Regions from separate parts of the Paenibacillus sp. Y568 genome, predicted to be linked through region 3. Evidence: riboswitches for the same ligand, from Rfam matches in the RefSeq annotation. Region 3 holds a riboswitch; each other region holds the start of a gene.
The links. A riboswitch is a leader RNA that binds a small molecule or an ion and turns the genes downstream of it on or off. The one in region 3 is predicted to bind cyclic di-AMP.
Positions count from the first base shown of each region.

Region 1: another riboswitch for cyclic di-AMP. It lies ahead of AC1D7X_RS08060 (TrkH family potassium uptake protein); the one in region 3 lies ahead of AC1D7X_RS05955 (hypothetical protein).
Region 2: another riboswitch for cyclic di-AMP. It lies ahead of AC1D7X_RS13950 (KamA family radical SAM protein); the one in region 3 lies ahead of AC1D7X_RS05955 (hypothetical protein).
Region 4: another riboswitch for cyclic di-AMP. It lies ahead of AC1D7X_RS22295 (resuscitation-promoting factor); the one in region 3 lies ahead of AC1D7X_RS05955 (hypothetical protein).

Region 1 covers NZ_JCAIUM010000004.1:251,064-255,252, forward strand. Annotated here, with positions in the region: gene AC1D7X_RS08055 (CPBP family intramembrane glutamic endopeptidase) at 1-1,232, opposite strand, end outside; cyclic di-AMP (ydaO/yuaA leader) riboswitch at 1,664-1,830, shown strand; gene AC1D7X_RS08060 (TrkH family potassium uptake protein) at 1,894-3,234, shown strand; gene AC1D7X_RS08065 (potassium channel family protein) at 3,274-3,942, shown strand; gene AC1D7X_RS08070 (LysR family transcriptional regulator) at 4,072-4,189, opposite strand, start outside.
Region 2 covers NZ_JCAIUM010000009.1:14,834-19,022, forward strand. Annotated here, with positions in the region: gene AC1D7X_RS13945 (FAD-dependent oxidoreductase) at 1-1,742, shown strand, start outside; cyclic di-AMP (ydaO/yuaA leader) riboswitch at 1,851-1,990, shown strand; gene AC1D7X_RS13950 (KamA family radical SAM protein) at 2,168-3,361, shown strand; gene yunB (sporulation protein YunB) at 3,482-4,189, shown strand, end outside.
Region 3 covers NZ_JCAIUM010000003.1:177,783-181,971, forward strand. Annotated here, with positions in the region: gene AC1D7X_RS05940 (MTH1187 family thiamine-binding protein) at 1-284, shown strand, start outside; tRNA gene AC1D7X_RS05945 (tRNA-Thr) at 359-430, shown strand; gene AC1D7X_RS05950 (hypothetical protein) at 677-1,594, shown strand; cyclic di-AMP (ydaO/yuaA leader) riboswitch at 1,887-2,083, shown strand; cyclic di-AMP (ydaO/yuaA leader) riboswitch at 2,215-2,398, shown strand; gene AC1D7X_RS05955 (hypothetical protein) at 2,522-2,917, shown strand; gene kdpF (K(+)-transporting ATPase subunit F) at 3,070-3,147, shown strand; gene kdpA (potassium-transporting ATPase subunit KdpA) at 3,194-4,189, shown strand, end outside.
Region 4 covers NZ_JCAIUM010000021.1:46,746-50,934, forward strand. Annotated here, with positions in the region: gene rnmV (ribonuclease M5) at 1-511, opposite strand, end outside; gene AC1D7X_RS22295 (resuscitation-promoting factor) at 632-1,798, opposite strand; cyclic di-AMP (ydaO/yuaA leader) riboswitch at 2,071-2,288, opposite strand; gene AC1D7X_RS22300 (TatD family hydrolase) at 2,490-3,260, opposite strand; gene AC1D7X_RS22305 (HD domain-containing protein) at 3,302-4,189, opposite strand, start outside.

The sequences.
Region 1 (4,189 bases), on a different contig from region 3:
CATGCCATGAGCGGTAGAATCCAAGGGTATACCATATTAATCGGGGATTGACTAGCATCCGTCGTAGACCAGCTATGAAGCGTCAGACCGAGTATTAAAAAGATGACGGATTGAACTCCTAACAAGATGAGGGCCCATAAATATCCGACATACATACTATGAAGAACAAATTTACCATACCCGGCTTCTTTTGCACGTGGCCAAGGATTAAGTCCTGTTTCCTTCCGCCATAAGCCATCTCCACCAACAAGTGAGAAGTACAATAACGCAGCCATAACTAAGGTAAGGAGACCCTGGAATATTAACCCGAACGTTAGACTTAATCCCGTCAGTCCCTCGGCTTCCAAGGCGGGCAACATATTTAATGTGCTTAGCATGGAGACAATGAAATAGAATGAACTCAGGAATATTCCTCGAACAAAAGAGGTATGCTTTCTCGTTATTGCGCTATATACAATAGCAAGTATGCCAAGCGCTAAAGTGAGGAGTCCATATCCGAGCATGGTCATCCAAACGGCTTTGGTGTGTTCTTTTTCTACATAAGATGTATGTTCTGACGGAATCGAAAAGGAAGGTTCAAAGGAGACGATCCTGTCTGATCCGAAAGTGAACTTCAATTGTAATACGGCCTCGCCAATCGTAGTATTTAAGTCCGAATAGGTAAGGGTCGATTTTTTATTTTCTGTGATCTGGAGAGTCTTTGAATCATATCCTAATTGGGTTAGCCATTGTTCTGCAAGTCTTACATTATTTGTTGTACTGATCGATTCCTCTGTAGGTTCAATAAGGGGCGAGTTCTTCTTCTGAGAAAAGGATACGATATCTCCTGTATTCATATGTACATCTATATTAAGGTAGTTATTGGTATTACCTTCTTTCAGACGGACGCGGTAAACTTCGGTTGGATATTTATGATCGAAAGTAGTATTGTATTTCTCCATTAACTTCTCTTTAGATAAATAACCATATAAATCTGAGTCAGATTGATAGGTGACCAAAGTATCATCGGGTTGACTCAATACATGAATGTGAAGTTGTGACTCAGCATATTGTGTGGCCGCGATTCTTGCTTGATCCTTAGTGATTAATTCTTTGCTTGGTTGCTCCAGTGTATCGGATGCGGTGCTGGGGAATACTTGCAATATCATAAACAGAATCAGACCGATAACCCCACATAGACCGAGAACCTTATAGTTGATATTAAGTTTCAAAGGTTGTCCCGTAGAATTCATTTAATTTCCTCCTAAAAGTTTTTGAGCGCTACTTCTTAGAATTACTTCGTAAAAACTTACATCGAAAGCATAAACTTAAAGTTTTTGAGCGTTACTCCTTGGTAATACTTCGTAAAAACTTACATCGAAAGCATAAACTTAAAGTTTTTGAGCGCTACTCCTTGGTAATACTTCGTAAAAACTTACATCGAAAACATAAACTTCGTTAGATGCTCTTATAAGTAACGATAACATAGCATAGCTTCTAGCGGTAAATCCAGCAAATGTAACTCGAAATGGTGCAAAGCAGATGAATAAGAAGGTAATCATACTTATGGAGAGAGAACCACTGTTCTGATACGTTCTTTCGCTTATATTTAACCCATATCCAGTCATTTGTCCAGAAAATCAATTTGTACAGTTACTGGATAAAGATTATAATCGGAATGCAATTTAATAATGCGCCAAATTTTCATATGAAATACGGGGGAACCATTTCTTGTAGAGACGATTTAGTCTATCTACTTGTGGGGTGAATTTCGTTGTTGAATGAACGAATAGGGTAAGCTGTGCATACCCGAATCCGTCAGCTAACCTCGTAGGCGATATGCAAGCAGGAACCAACCGAGAGGCATTGGATTTCCAGTGTCTTTTTTTGTTGATTTAAAAAGGGGTGAAGCGTGTGAAATGGAAGTATAGTTGGTTCAGATTATCCCCTCCACAAATTCTAGTTATTGGTTTCGCTACCATTATACTACTGGGAACGGTATTGTTAACCTTACCCATATCGAATACGACGGGTAAACCCCTCGCCTTCATTGATGCATTGTTTACAGCAACATCAGCGACTTGCGTTACGGGCTTAGTCGTGCAGGACACGGGGACGTTCTTCAGCACATTTGGGCAAGTGGTCATTATTATGCTCATTCAGGTGGGCGGACTTGGATTTATGACGATGGCTACGTTATTCGCCTTTGTGTTGAAACGGAAGATATCCCTACGTGACCGTTTGCTCCTTCAAGAAGCGATGAATCAGGGCTCAATGGAAGGAATAGTACGACTGATTCGAAAAGTATTACTCTTTTCTCTTATTATCGAAGGATCAGCTGCTGTTCTGTTAACTGTAAGATGGGCAGTAGATATGCCCTTTGGAAAAGCTTTATATTTTGGTATTTTTCATGCCATTTCAATGTTTAACAATGCTGGATTTGATCTATTCGGTGACTTCCGTAGCCTTACAGGTTATGTATATGATCCAATCGTCAACTTTGTGGTGATGTTCCTTATTGTATCTGGAGGAATTGGATTCATTGTTCTATCTGACATGGTCGATTTCCGAAAGACGCGTAGGATATCTTTACATTCAAAAGTAGTACTATCCATGACAGCCTTTCTAATCGTGTTCGGAGCCATTGTTATATTTGTATTCGAGTATTCTAATCCAAGAACATTAGGGTCGTTAAATTGGGGTGGCAAAATCCTTGGCTCCCTCTTCCAATCGGTTACACCAAGAACTGCAGGTGCGAATACGCTTGATCTGGGTAATATGAGACAGGCATCTCAATTCTTTATGATTATACTTATGTTCATTGGGGCTTCTCCAGGATCTACTGGAGGTGGGATCAAGACAACAACGTTTACGCTTATTATTGGTGCTGTGATCTCCATGTTACGTGGACGAGATGACATCGTATTGTTTCGCTACCGGTTTGCGCAAGAACGTATATTTAAAGCGCTCACGATTACACTAGTTGCACTTTTGCTTGTAATGAGTGTAGCGATGATACTTTCTACGACAGAAGACAGTAGTTTTCTAATGATATTGTATGAGACAACTTCTGCATTTGGTACAGTAGGGTTAACGATGGGATTAACAACACATCTGACCTTAGCGGGTAAAATTCTGATAAGTCTAACGATGTTTGCAGGTCGCCTTGGACCACTTACACTGGCATATGCACTGGGTCCGAAGAAAGGCAAAGAGTTATATCGTCATCCAGAGGGTAAAATTATTATAGGGTAGAAGAGAAATTGAGATGATTAAAGGAGTATTGAAAGAGAGATGAAGAAACAGCAGTTTGTCGTTATTGGATTGGGGCGGTTCGGGTCTTCTATTGCTCAAGAACTTATGGCACTGAATTATGAAGTGCTAGGGATCGATCGAAATGAAGAGATTGTAAGTGATATGAGTGAGTTACTGACGTATGCTGTTGTGGCAGATGCCTCAGATGAAGAAGTGCTGAAATCGTTAGGTGTTCGTAATTTCGATTGTGGTATTGTGGCTATCGGAGAAGACATCCAGACGAGTATTCTTGCAACCATACTGCTCAAAGATTTAGGAGTAACGACAGTCGTTGCTAAAGCGATCTCTGTTCTTCACGGAAGAGCATTGGAGAAACTAGGAGTAGATCGAGTAGTGTACCCTGAGCGAGATATGGGCATTCGGGTTGCACATCAACTGGTAACTCCGAACTTACTGGATTATATTGAACTTTCGAAAGATTACAGCATTGTAGAGATGAACGCTCCGTTATGTCTTGATGGTAAGACACTCACAGAGATAAATATTCGTACTAGATTTGGCTGTAGCATCGTGGCTTTGCATAGATCAACTGGCATTATTGTGGCGCCTACAGCAATGGATCAGGTTCGAGCAGGCGATATTATGGTCATTATCGGGTCTAACGAGAATATTGAAAATTTTGAGAATGAACTCATGGATGACAATTAAATAGGAATAGAACCACTTTCGGTAGAGGTAGCTAATTTCTCAAAAAAATGCGAACGTAAAACACAGAGAAGGTCAAGGAGATTATCCTTGACCTTCTCTGTGTTTCTTTTTTTGGTGAAATCATAAAAATCATAAATCTAGGCGATTAAATAAGGATTCTGTTTCTTCGATCCATTGCCGTGCAGCCTTACTTAACTCGGTATATTCACCATAGATTAAGGATGTCGTTCGTCGTGTTTCTTTGAGA
Region 2 (4,189 bases), on a different contig from region 3:
GTTCAAATTCTGCCAAAGATACTAACGCAAATTCGAATACAACTTCGGGAACAGCAACTTATAAAGCAGGTACTTACACATCAAAGGCACAAGGTAACAATGGTGATATCACGGTTGAGGTTGTATTTGATGATAACGCGATCGTATCTGTAACTATTAAAGAGCATAGCGAAACGGATGGTCTTAGCAATACACCATTCGAACGTATCCCTCAGCAAATTGTTGAGGGACAGACATTGGCAGTTGATGTTGTGTCAGGCGCTTCTAATTCATCGAAGGCGATCCTTGCTGCGGTTGAAGATTGTGTCAAGCAAGCGGGCGGAGATGTAGCTACCCTTAAGGTTGCTGCCATAACGGATGATAAGGCACAAAAGGAAACTGAACTAACAACGGATGTTGTCGTTATTGGTGGAGGAGGTACAGGTCTCACAGCTGCTGGATCTGCGTTTGAGAACGGCGCCAAGGTTATTGTACTAGAGAAAATGGCAACGGTAGGTGGTTCTACAGCGTTATCTGGCGGAGGTATTTCTGCAACAGGTACTCGTTTCCAAAAGGAACTAGGCATTGAGGATTCACCAGAATCATGGATGCAGTTGTGGAAAGAGCGTCAAAGTACAAGTAATCCTGATAGTATATATCCAGATTATGATCGTGTAGAAACCTTTATGGATGAGGCAGTAGATACAACACACTGGTTGGTTGATTATATGAATCATAAGTATACTCGTGTGGAAGGATATGGTGTTGATCCTGTAGCTCGCCTTCATTTTCCTGAAGCTGGTGGTGCTAGCTTAATTGCAAATCTAGATAAGACCCTTAAAGATAAAGGAGTCGATATCCTTTTAGAGACAAAAGCAACGGAATTAATCACGGATGATAAAGGTAACGTAATTGGTGTTGCAGCGGAGAATGCTGAAGGAAAGCTGATCGTTCATGCGAAAAAAGTCATCATCGCTTCAGGAGGATTTGCTAAGAGTGAGGAAATGATGAAGCGTTTCTTACCTCAATTTGTTGACGATATGGGGATCAGTGCAGCTGCTGCGGGTAGTACAGGTGATGGGATAGTCATGGCAGAAAAATTAGGCGCAGCGTTATACGAAGATCCGTGGGTGATTGGTCTAGGTATGGGAAGTTTGGTTCCAGAATTACGTGGTATTGAATGGGATACTACTAAAGTATTAGTGAACGAAAAAGGCGAACGTTTTATGGATGAAAATAGTCATTACGCTATTGTAACGAATAAGGTTGTTCCAAATGAACAAGTGTGGATGGTGATAGATTCAAGTGAAGCCAATGCGAAAGTAATTGGTGCCATTGAAGGTAAACTTCCTAATGCTGAGATCGCTGTCGGAAATACAATGGAAGAATTAGCCTCTACTATGCAAGTATCTGGAGCAGCTCTTGTGAAAACAATGGATACTTTCAATGCTGGAGTAACTTCAGGTAAAGATGAATTCAACAAAGAAGTAAAGACACTTGTATCTGTTAATAAAGGTCCATTCTATGCCTTTAAGTATTATCCTAAGACAATGGGTACCTTTGGTGGAGTAAAAGTTGATGAACATTATCGCGTTGTAAAAGAAGATGGCTCGATTATCAACAATCTTTACGCGGGTGGAGAAGCAGCGAATCGCTATTTGTACAACCAGGTCTATATGTCAGGTAGTGCGGTTCAGTATGCGTTAACTAGCGGACGCTTGAGTGGAGAACATGCTGCAAAGGCAGTTGCTGAAGGAAAGTAATATTTGACGAAGAACATTCATTAAACTAATCTAATGCCTTGATGAATGTTCTTTGTTTTTTGAAATTTAAAATATCCAACATTTGACTAATTGAATGGACTTATGTACTATAAAGTTACGCTTAATTTTCAGCATAGTAGCTGAAAAGCGGGGGAACCATTTTATTTGGGGCGAATCAAGAGACATTTGTAGGGAACCATCTTTCCCGAGCCCGACAGCTAACCTCGTCAGTAGTAGATGGGTCAACTTATGGTTTATAACTGTTCTAATGACCCGTTATCGGGTCTTTTTGCGTCTTTATGGCCCGATACCCTTCCCAAGGTGAAGTGTTTACTTCGCTTTGTGATGGGACGGGTCATTTTTATTTTAAGAAAAAGGGGGGACAAATGTAACAAACCATATTTTAAACTTCAAGGAGGAGTAATATGCCACAGCCGAAATATATTACCGATATTGATAAGATCATGGAAATCCCGGAACATGAGCGTCAGAAACTTAAACAGATAACGGAGAAATTCGTATTTCGCGTTAATGATTATTACTTAAAGCTAGTGAATTGGGCTGATCCAAATGATCCGATCAAGAAATTAGTTATTCCGAATGAAGGAGAACTATCCGAGTATGGTCGCTGGGATGCATCGGATGAAGACACGAACTACGTTGTACCCGGTTGCCAGCATAAATATAGAACGACGGCCTTATTAATTGTATCCGAGGTATGTGGTGCTTATTGTCGATATTGTTTTAGAAAGCGCTTATTTCGTAATGACGTAAAAGAAGCGATGTCCGATGTAAGCCCAGGAATTGAGTATATTGCGAATCATCCAGAAATAAATAATGTATTACTAACAGGTGGAGATAGCTTAATCCTAGCTACTTCGAAGCTAGAGATCATTCTTGACCAATTGCGTGATATTGAGCATGTCAAAGTTATTCGATTAGGATCTAAAATTCCTGTATTTAACCCGATGCGAATCTACGAAGACGAGAAGTTATTAGAACTTATCAAGAGGCACTCAAGTGCTGATAAACGCATCTATGTCATGGCCCATATTAATCATCCGCGTGAAATAACGCCTGAAGCCAAACGGGGGTTTGAGGCGTTACATCAAGCAGGAGCAATCGTCGTAAACCAAACGCCTATTTTACGTGGAATCAATGATAATGCCGATGTACTTGCAGAACTTCTTGATCAATTGTCGTGGGCTGGTGTCACACCTTATTATTTCTTTATAAATCGTCCGGTTGCAGGTAACCGAGATTTTGTACTTCCGTTGGAGCAGGTGTATCAACTTGTGGAAGAGGCTAAGGCGAAGACATCAGGGTTGGGTAAACGAGTCCGTCTATCTATGAGTCATACATCTGGAAAAATTGAGATCTTAGCTATTGACCACGGTAAGGCTTATTTAAAATATCACCAATCAAGAGACGATGTGTATGGGAAGTTTATGGTTCTGGATTGTCCAAGTGATGCCTCGTGGTTCGATGATTTACCGGGAAATGAGAAGTATTGGAAGCAGCCAGAGAAGAAGTCCGATCGTATTATATCTGTTAACGAATTGCCTGAAATTCCAGTAAAATCTGAACGCTCGAAATCGGCAAAAGTGGCATTACATTAGAATAGAATTATCAGATGTGGAAGACACATACCGGCCATCTTAGATTAGAGCTTCTTCTTTTTTTGTAATCCCAATCATATGCTTGTATAGAGATTTATTGTCGGCATTAGGGGGATGATCATGAAAAGAAGAGCAAGGTGGCATAGCCAGCGAAGCGGGAAACCCAGAAGCAGACGTAGATTGTGGCTTGTTGGGTTTCTCGTTTTTTTAATCATAATGTTTCAGGGATTCGCGTATATAGATCGTAATTTGAAACCACCTATTATGAATTTGGCTCAAATTAGAGTGAAACAGCTGGCGACGGAAGCGATCAATGAGGCGATTACAGCACAGGTTGCGCAAGAACAGAATTTCGATGATCTCGTGAATTGGAAAATGGATACGTCCGGCAAGGTATCAGGGTTCATGTTGAATTATGCAGAACAAATGAAGATTACATCCAATACGTTTAAGGTTGTTCAAGCTACATTAAACGACGTACATCAGTTAAAGGAACATATTCCTATTGGGATGGCGTTAGGAAGTCCTTTTCTGGCTTCAATTGGTCCTGGAATTCCCGTGAAAATAGAGCCTCAGGGAGCCGCTAAGATCGAATTATCAACGAGGCAACGGGATGCTGGAATCAATATGATTCTTGTGGAGGTATACATCCACGTCAGTGTAGACGTTGCTGTAGTCATTCCTTTTGATATGGAACATGATTCTGTAGAGACGGAAATACCTATATCATACCTAATGGTTGTAGGTGACGTTCCTATGTATTATTACAACTCTAAAGGTCAACCTATTGGTGGAAATGAAGGGGATGCTCCTAATATTTCAATTCCA
Region 3 (4,189 bases):
CTATTATTCCGATTGGAACGCAGACGACAAGCCTAAGTGCTTACGTTGCGGATATGCAACGGGTTCTAAAGGAACAGCAAGGTATAACGTATGAACTAACATCCATGAGTACAATTATTGAGGGGCCTCTTGAATTAGTATGGAAAGCTATAGCTACATTACATGAATCTCCATTCCTAGCGGGAGCAGAGCGGGTCTCAACTTCGGTGAAATTGGATGATCGTCGTGATAAATTTTCTTCTAGTGCACAGAAATTACAGTCTGTTCAGGATAAGTTAAAGTAGGATCTATCTACCAGAGCATATAATGTGAATTAGCAGTACAATAATCATTGTGTAAAGGCAAGTTAGGTTCTTAGGCTGGTGTAGCTCAGGGGTAGAGCAACGCACTCGTAACGCGTAGGCCGGGGGTTCAATTCCCTTCACCAGCATTTTTGAGAAGGCTTACGGGGCGCGGTTTTCCGGTTGTGCGGAGATCGCGTTTTATTTATGTCTTTTTATAATGTCCCTATAAGGAGTTTGGAGACTACAGCAATTGGATAAATGAACAACCCTTTTCTGACTAATATTAAACACTCTTTCCCCGCCTCTAGTCCAGTAATTTACTAGTCCACAGACCGGTGTTATTAATTACCTAATATTGTATAATAATGACAACGTAACATCGTGAGACTGAAATGCAGGACTATCAAATGAAGGAGCGATTATTTAATATGGGGATCCATTATAAGCCAATGCTGATTGCAGCATTCGTATTCGTAGGTTTGTTGTCTGGCTGTACGAATAATACCGAAACGATTCAGAGCGGAATTGGTGAAGCAGTAGAAGGGATTAGGGATAAAGTACAAGATACAGCCTTAGATTTGAGTGATGAGTTGAAGAGGAATGGCATTCACCAAGAGATTTCATACACACAAGAGGTGGATAATTCAGTATCGGCACTTCAGGTGGACCATGAGGTAGGTAACATTGTGGTGAAAGGAACTTCTGGTGATAAGATTAACGTGACTGCTACAATTTGGTCTCTAGACAAATCATCCCGTGATGATAAATATCAAGAGATCATGGATCACGCGGAAATTGCTGTCGTTGTAAATGGAGATCAGTTAGAGGTCGTTACACATCCTAAGGGGAATGAGAAGCTTAATATGTGGAAGTGGGCAAAGAAAGAGTATGGATTCTCAAACTTCAGTATTGATTATGTGATAGAGATACCAGATCGGGTTAAAAATTATGACATCTTCAGTGAAGTTGGTGAGATTAATTTAAGTAACCTGAGAGGTGTATATGATGTTCATAATAACGTGGGTTCAGTAAGTATCGAAGGAGCTCACATTGAAGGGAAATCTAGTATAGTATCCGAAACGGGTAGTCTTCAACTGGGTATTGATCAAATGAAAGAAGATAGTAGTCTCAAAGTGAAGACAGAAGTAGGTGCCATTGTTGCGAACCTGGCTGAATCCCTTCAATGTAGTCTGGAGACGAAGACTGAGGTGGGTAGCATCACAGGAGTTTCTAAAGGGAAAAGCGACATCAATGGCGGCGGTCCACTGTTGTCACTAACGTCCTCTGTCGGTTCAATTACGGTGAATTAGGCGTTTAAATCGATATTCATTAAAGGATATATCAATAAAGACATATAAATATATTGACAAAGTCATCCATTTGGATGGCTTTGTTCGTTTTTGAGAATAAGTAATTACAATAATTGCGTAATATTGAGATATAGAGAGCATGAATGAGCAAGGAGTTGATTGTTATTTTTGTAACCGTTACCATCAACCTAAATGCTTCTTATTTCCTTCTAGGTGGGGTTCAAGTCACCTTTACACTCATTTGGAGCGGGTGTATGATTCATAACGAAATATAAATTGTTATTATTTTCAATTCATAATTTCGCTGAATTTCCACTCTATCGTGGGAAGCGGGGGAACCAAATGTAGTCAACTTTTTTCGGTGTGAGAGTCGAAATTAGATGCTACAGGGGTGAATCCTGGTCAAGGCATTTCATGTCTTTACTAGGTAGAGCGACTCTCACCGCTCGAATCCGACAGCTAACCTCGTAAGCTTAAGTCTGAGAGAGGAATGATGAAGCTTGTGATCGCAACTACCGATCATAGGGTACGTATGTTACTCTGTGATTTTTAAATGTGATGGATTGTCAATCAAGTGTGGTAGGAAACGATAATCCGTTATATAAAAGTAATTTGATCCATTGTCTTGAACGCTGAATTCTGTGTAATTCAGAAACGGGGGAACCAATCGGAGATGTCTGCTGCGTAAACGCCGGATATTTCCATGGGGTGAATTTTTCGGTTATGTATCGACATGCCGAGAATAGGGCGACTCTCTCGCCCGAATCCGACAGCTAACTTCGTAAGCGTGCAGGGAGAGGCAGCAAACCGCCTTCTGGCTGGTTCATGACTTTATTTTGTCATGGAATCCTAAAGAAGCTCTGGGAAAGCTACTTTTTCGCTGAGCTTCTTTTTTGTTGTCTTTAAACGTATAGGAGGACCTGATTAATGGAAGATGGAGTCACCTTGGTTATCGCTCCTAATGAGGACGGGCGGAAATTTATAAACCAATTAATTTATAGTAAAAAGTCATTTGCGGTACTGACGAATAGCCGTACGGAAGAACTGGATTATCTAAAAATGGGTGCAAAACATGTGGTTCGTATTGATACAAGTATGACTAGAAAGTGGATTGTCCCGCAGGTAGCGGTAGGTAGAATCTATATTTTTGAAAGTAGTCTTAACTTAAGTTGTCGCTATCTCCAGATCTGTCGCCCATGGACGACACATGAGATTTACATTATCACTCGATATTCTAGCCCACGTGGAGTTTACAGAGGAATGGGTGCAAACCATGTCATCTATACGAAGAATGGGGACGTTGGATTTCTACTCGATAAATAGCATGAAGATGAATCATCAAAAAATCTACATGAGAGGGGCATTCCCATAATGACGGATGTCTATATGATCATCACGTTAGTAGTTGGATTTGGATTATTGTTATTGTTCACGCATTGGTGCGGAACGTTGGTAGATAGAGGGGGCGGGGAACAATGATCGTTATACTTGCATTGACCTTAGTCATCTTCATTTACCTGATCTATGCATTAATCAATCCAGAGAGATTCTAGTTAACATACCAATTAAGAATTCATCCCTATAAGGAGGATATAAAGTATGGACTTACTGCAAATAGGAATTGTGATTGTCGTACTACTGTTGCTGGTGAAGCCACTGGGTACCTATATGTTTCATGTATTCTCCAATGAACCCAACCGAACGGATAAGATTTTTGGTTCAACGGAAAATGTGATCTACAAACTGATCGGATTAAGAAATCGTAATAGTATGAACTGGAAGAAGTATGTACTAAGTTTTATTGCGACGAATGCGGTATTACTAGTAATTAGTTACGTACTCCTACGTCTTCAAGGATCACTACCAGGGAATCCGAGTGGGAACGAGAATATGGAGGCTTCCCTCGCCTTTAATACGATCATCAGTTTTATGACAAATACCAATCTGCAGCATTATAGCGGCGAGAGTGGTGTGACGTATTTAACACAAATGGCGTTTGTTACGATGATGATGTTTACTTCGGCAGCGTCAGGCTTATCGATTGCGATTGCCTTTATTCGCGGAATTACTCGACGTGGTGAAGGATTAGGTAACTTTTTTCAAGATTTCACCAAAGCCATTATTCGTATCTTCTTACCTCTAGCATTTATCGTTACGATCGTATTAGTCGGTTTAAAAGTACCCCAAACGTTCGATCCAACGGCTGCAGTAACAACGTTTGAAGGTGTGGAACAACAGATAACGATGGGTCCTATCGCTTCATTGGAATCCATTAAACATCTCGGAACGAATGGTGGTGGATTCTTTGGGGCCAACTCGGCACATCCATTTGAGAACCCAAGTCCATTAACCAATGTTATTGAAATATTAAGTATGTGGATGCTTGCTGCTGCACTACCTTATACGTTTGGGCTATTTGCGAAAAACAAGAAGCAAGGATGGGTCATATTCTCAAGCATGATGATTCTATTCTTAATATTCCTTACGCTTAGTTATACGTCAGAGAAAGCTGGGAACCCGGTAATCAATACGTTAGGTATTGAATCTTCTCAAGGAAGTATGGAAGGAAAAGAGGTTCGATTCGGTATTGCACAA
Region 4 (4,189 bases), on a different contig from region 3:
TCACGAATTCATCACGCGTAATTTGAAATATAGCGAGACGCTTCAGGAACTGCTTGCCGTTACAATACCCAATTCCAAGAATGTTACCCATAGCCATTCTACGAGCAGCTGCATCAGGGTGCACCATCAGACCTGCTTGTACAAGGTCCTCCAGGTCTATCAGGCTCTCCACCCCTTCATAGGACGTATGAACCCGTGCTAATGCATGACGGATCGCTTCTGGCGATGCATTCTCTACACCAATATCACCTTTACGCGTGGCATCAACCTCGGGAATGAACGCATGCTTACATCCCTGCACACGAGATGCAATAATTTTGCGAATCCGCTCACCGGCGTGATCAGGATCGGTAAATATAATAACACCTCTACGTTCTTGTGCTAGGGCAATACGCCGTATCGTACGTGCATTAATTGCTGAACCGCCTGTTTCGATTGTGTCCGCTTCTACAGCCCTCTTAATGGCCGTAGTATCATCGCGACCTTCCACGACAATGATTTCTTTAATCATGATGATTCTTCCCTTCAAAATCCAGTATAACAACAAAAAGAAGAGGAGTTATCCTCTTCTTTAACATGACATCCATATGACCCTAATAGTATAGCATTATAACACCATTGTAAAACGTGTTTAGTTCAATTCCGGCTTGATCGGTCCAATCACATATACCGTTTTTCCGGACTTTCTTCCGAAATTACGTGCATTCTGTAAGGAATCATAATACACGTCAATTTTGTTCCCTTTTATAGCGCCGCCTGTATCTTCTGCACGACGGAAGCCAATACCTTCAATATACACCCACCACCCAATAGGGATAACTTTAGGGTCAACCGCAATGGTGCGCCCTTCTGTAACGCGTGTACCCGAAGCTGTCTTCGTACCTATTCCTGGTTCTTCAGAAGAATAGGCAGTCATAGAAACATTCTTAAGGACTTTCTTATATGTGAAATCGACTCCAGCCTTACTAGTCTTGTTATTCTGACTCACCTTTGTAACAGGGCTCTTCTTGCTGGTTTCTTTCTTAACTACTTTTGGGGATGCTATTACGACTGGCTTAGGTGCTTCTACCTTTGTACCTACAGCAATAACCTTATCTTGCCTGGTACTCCGCACTTCTTTACCAACTACCTTCATCGAGACAAACTGACCATCTTGAAATATCTTCTCGACATGATGGACAATGGCACCTGGCTGTCCATTTTGAACCACCTTAACATTTCCTTTTAGAATCGTAGGGTCTGAAGTCTTGATCACCTGAAAGGGGACTTCCTCTACGCGATCTACAATCTGTTTGTTAATCCGGACAACCTTGATATCCAATTGATTGGTAACTTTAGTTGTCAGTGCAGGAAATACCTTATCCGATTCGTTGAGAGAAACACCCATTTCCCGAATAGCCTCTTTCACCGAACCCTGCGTTGTAAGTATGGGATGGGATTTACCATCAACGGTAACATTAATTTTACTTGCCCGTTGAATTTGAACCTTATCCCCATCTTTAATTGTACCGTTCAATGCCATGGACACCTTATCTTTGGGTCCTAGTATGATGGCTTCTTCCTCAAGCATTTCTCGCAACAACGTATGATTTGTCTCAATGGCTTTAACCTGACCGTCTACCGACACATATACTTGTTTACGCGTTTGAATGCTGATTAATAAAAGAGCCATCAGGGTAATTGCAATTAAAACAATAGCTACAACAGAAATATTACGTACATATTCATGCTTCCAACGCGTTGCGTAAGTCATGCTGGATGATGATGAATCATGGGTTTCTTCATTCAAAATGCCCACTTTCCGATCCTCCTTCATAGCCTCGCCGTCTATGTAACCATATATGTAATCTGCGATTGACGTGACTATTTTAAATTTTTACAGGATACTTAACCACAAGTGTATCCTGCATCCTGTACCAGTCTGCTCGTGATGATTGTCACCCCCTGTTAAACAAGAGTATGATGACAATATTGTCTTTATTCAAAAATAAAAGAAGCCATAAGAAAGAGTTAGAGGAACTCTTTCGTGGCTTCCCGATCATGAATAGACGGAATTTGCATACACGAGGTTGCCTCTCTTCATAACGCTTACGAGGTTAGCTGTCGGGTTTGGACGAAAGAGAGCCGCCCGATCTTAGGTCTACCGCTCATGGCGGATGCCCTTGAATTCACCCCAAAGATCCAATAAAAGAAATCAAATACGTCATCCACCTGATATTTCATCAGTTTTTCTGCTCGTATTGGTTCCCCCGTTCTCCACACAATTGGAGATTTAGCGAGACTGGTTCAGGAAAATAATAAGCAATCAAAAAACGATCTACTCTTATCACTGAAAAGATAATATCGTGTTTTCATGCAAGTTGTAAAGCACTAATCAACCACAAAAATACGAATAAATAGTTAAAATATTGTAATATTATCGCTTTATATCATCATAAAACAAGTATTAGTCGCTTATTCTTCCTCTTTTGCTACATTTCCTCTCGTTTTTAACAAATCCCAAATAGTGACAGTGCATTTTGGGTAGTTATTTGGGCTAATTCTTCAATGTCAACCCCTTTAATCTGAGCAGCCGCTTCTGCCACTAACCTAACATGAGCAGACTCATTTCTCTTCCCACGATAAGGATGGGGAGTAAGATATGGGGAGTCTGTTTCGATCAATAATCGATCCATTGGAACCTGGGCTAATACCTCTTTTGGTTGCTTCGCATTTTTAAATGTGATGGGCCCACCAAATGATAAATGAAATCCCATATCAAGACACATTTTTGCCGTTTCCCAACTGCCTGAGTAGGAGTGCATCACCCCACCAACCTCGTGTGCTTTTTCCTCTCGTAAAATTCTTACCACATCTTCATGTGCATCTCTATTATGAATGACAATAGGCATGTTAATCTCACGAGCAAGTCCAATTTGCTGGCGTAGTACTTGTTGTTGAATATCTTTAGGTGAGGTATCCCAATAATAATCAAGTCCAATTTCACCAATGGCTACAACTTTCTCATGTTTACACAGGGACGCGATCCATTCCAGATCCCCTTCTTTCATCGTAATGGCATCTTGTGGATGCCATCCTACAGCAGCATAGATAAAATCATATTTCTCAGCTAGTGCCATTGTCGTCGGGATTGTCTCCCGATTAAAGCCAACATTTATCATTTTACCTACGCCATTTTTAACTGCACGTGCAATAACCTCTTCGCGGTCCTCGTCGAATTGCGGTGCGTCAAGATGAGTATGTGTGTCGAACAACATCATGGTATAACCCCCTCTTAATCTGGACAAACTCAAGCCTTTTATCAATAATCTTCAAAAATATGGGCAATAGAAGGAGAAAATAGCGATAAAGCCGCCTTCAACTTCTGTTCAGGATAATATAGGTGACATTTACCGCGATGTAGACCACTAATAGATCTTACAATTTCTGACACTTCAGAAATTTCTTTTAATTTTTCTTGTCGATCCAACAATAAAATATGTTTCTGACTCACTCCATCACTAGGATGAAATATATCGTAGGGAAGATCACTTGGGAAATCAATAACAAAGTCATAATTCGGATCTAAACCTGCTTGTATAAATGCCTGTCGAATCTCTTGAATCATGTCATTATTATCCGAATCTAATTCTACATATTTATACAGTCTACGATGCATGAATCGTTCACAGAGCTCACTTAGTATAGGATCCTGCTCCGTCACCCACTGCATAAATACAGTCAGAATGAGAGCCTCATCTAATTTCAAATATTGCTCAACATTCAATTTATCTTCAAATAAGTATATCAATGGCTTCATCATAAACTCAAATTTATATCCATTATTATATAATTCTTTTGCACGTCGAATGATTAAACGTAATACAATTTCTGAACTTCTTGTCACGGGATGAAAATACACTTGCCAGTACATTTGGTATCTTGACATAAGATAATCTTCAACAGCATGCATTCCAGATTCCTTCACCACGATTCGTTCATGATGGGGTCTCAGCATTCTGATAATCCGATCGATATCAATCGTACCGTAATTTACTCCAGTATAGTATGCGTCACGAAGCAGATAATCCATTCGGTCAGCATCAAGTGGACTAGATATGAGATTTACTACAATGGGTTTATCATAAGTTTTTGCAATGACTGAAGCAACCTTTGTCGGTAACTCAGGATCTACCTCAAATAGAATATT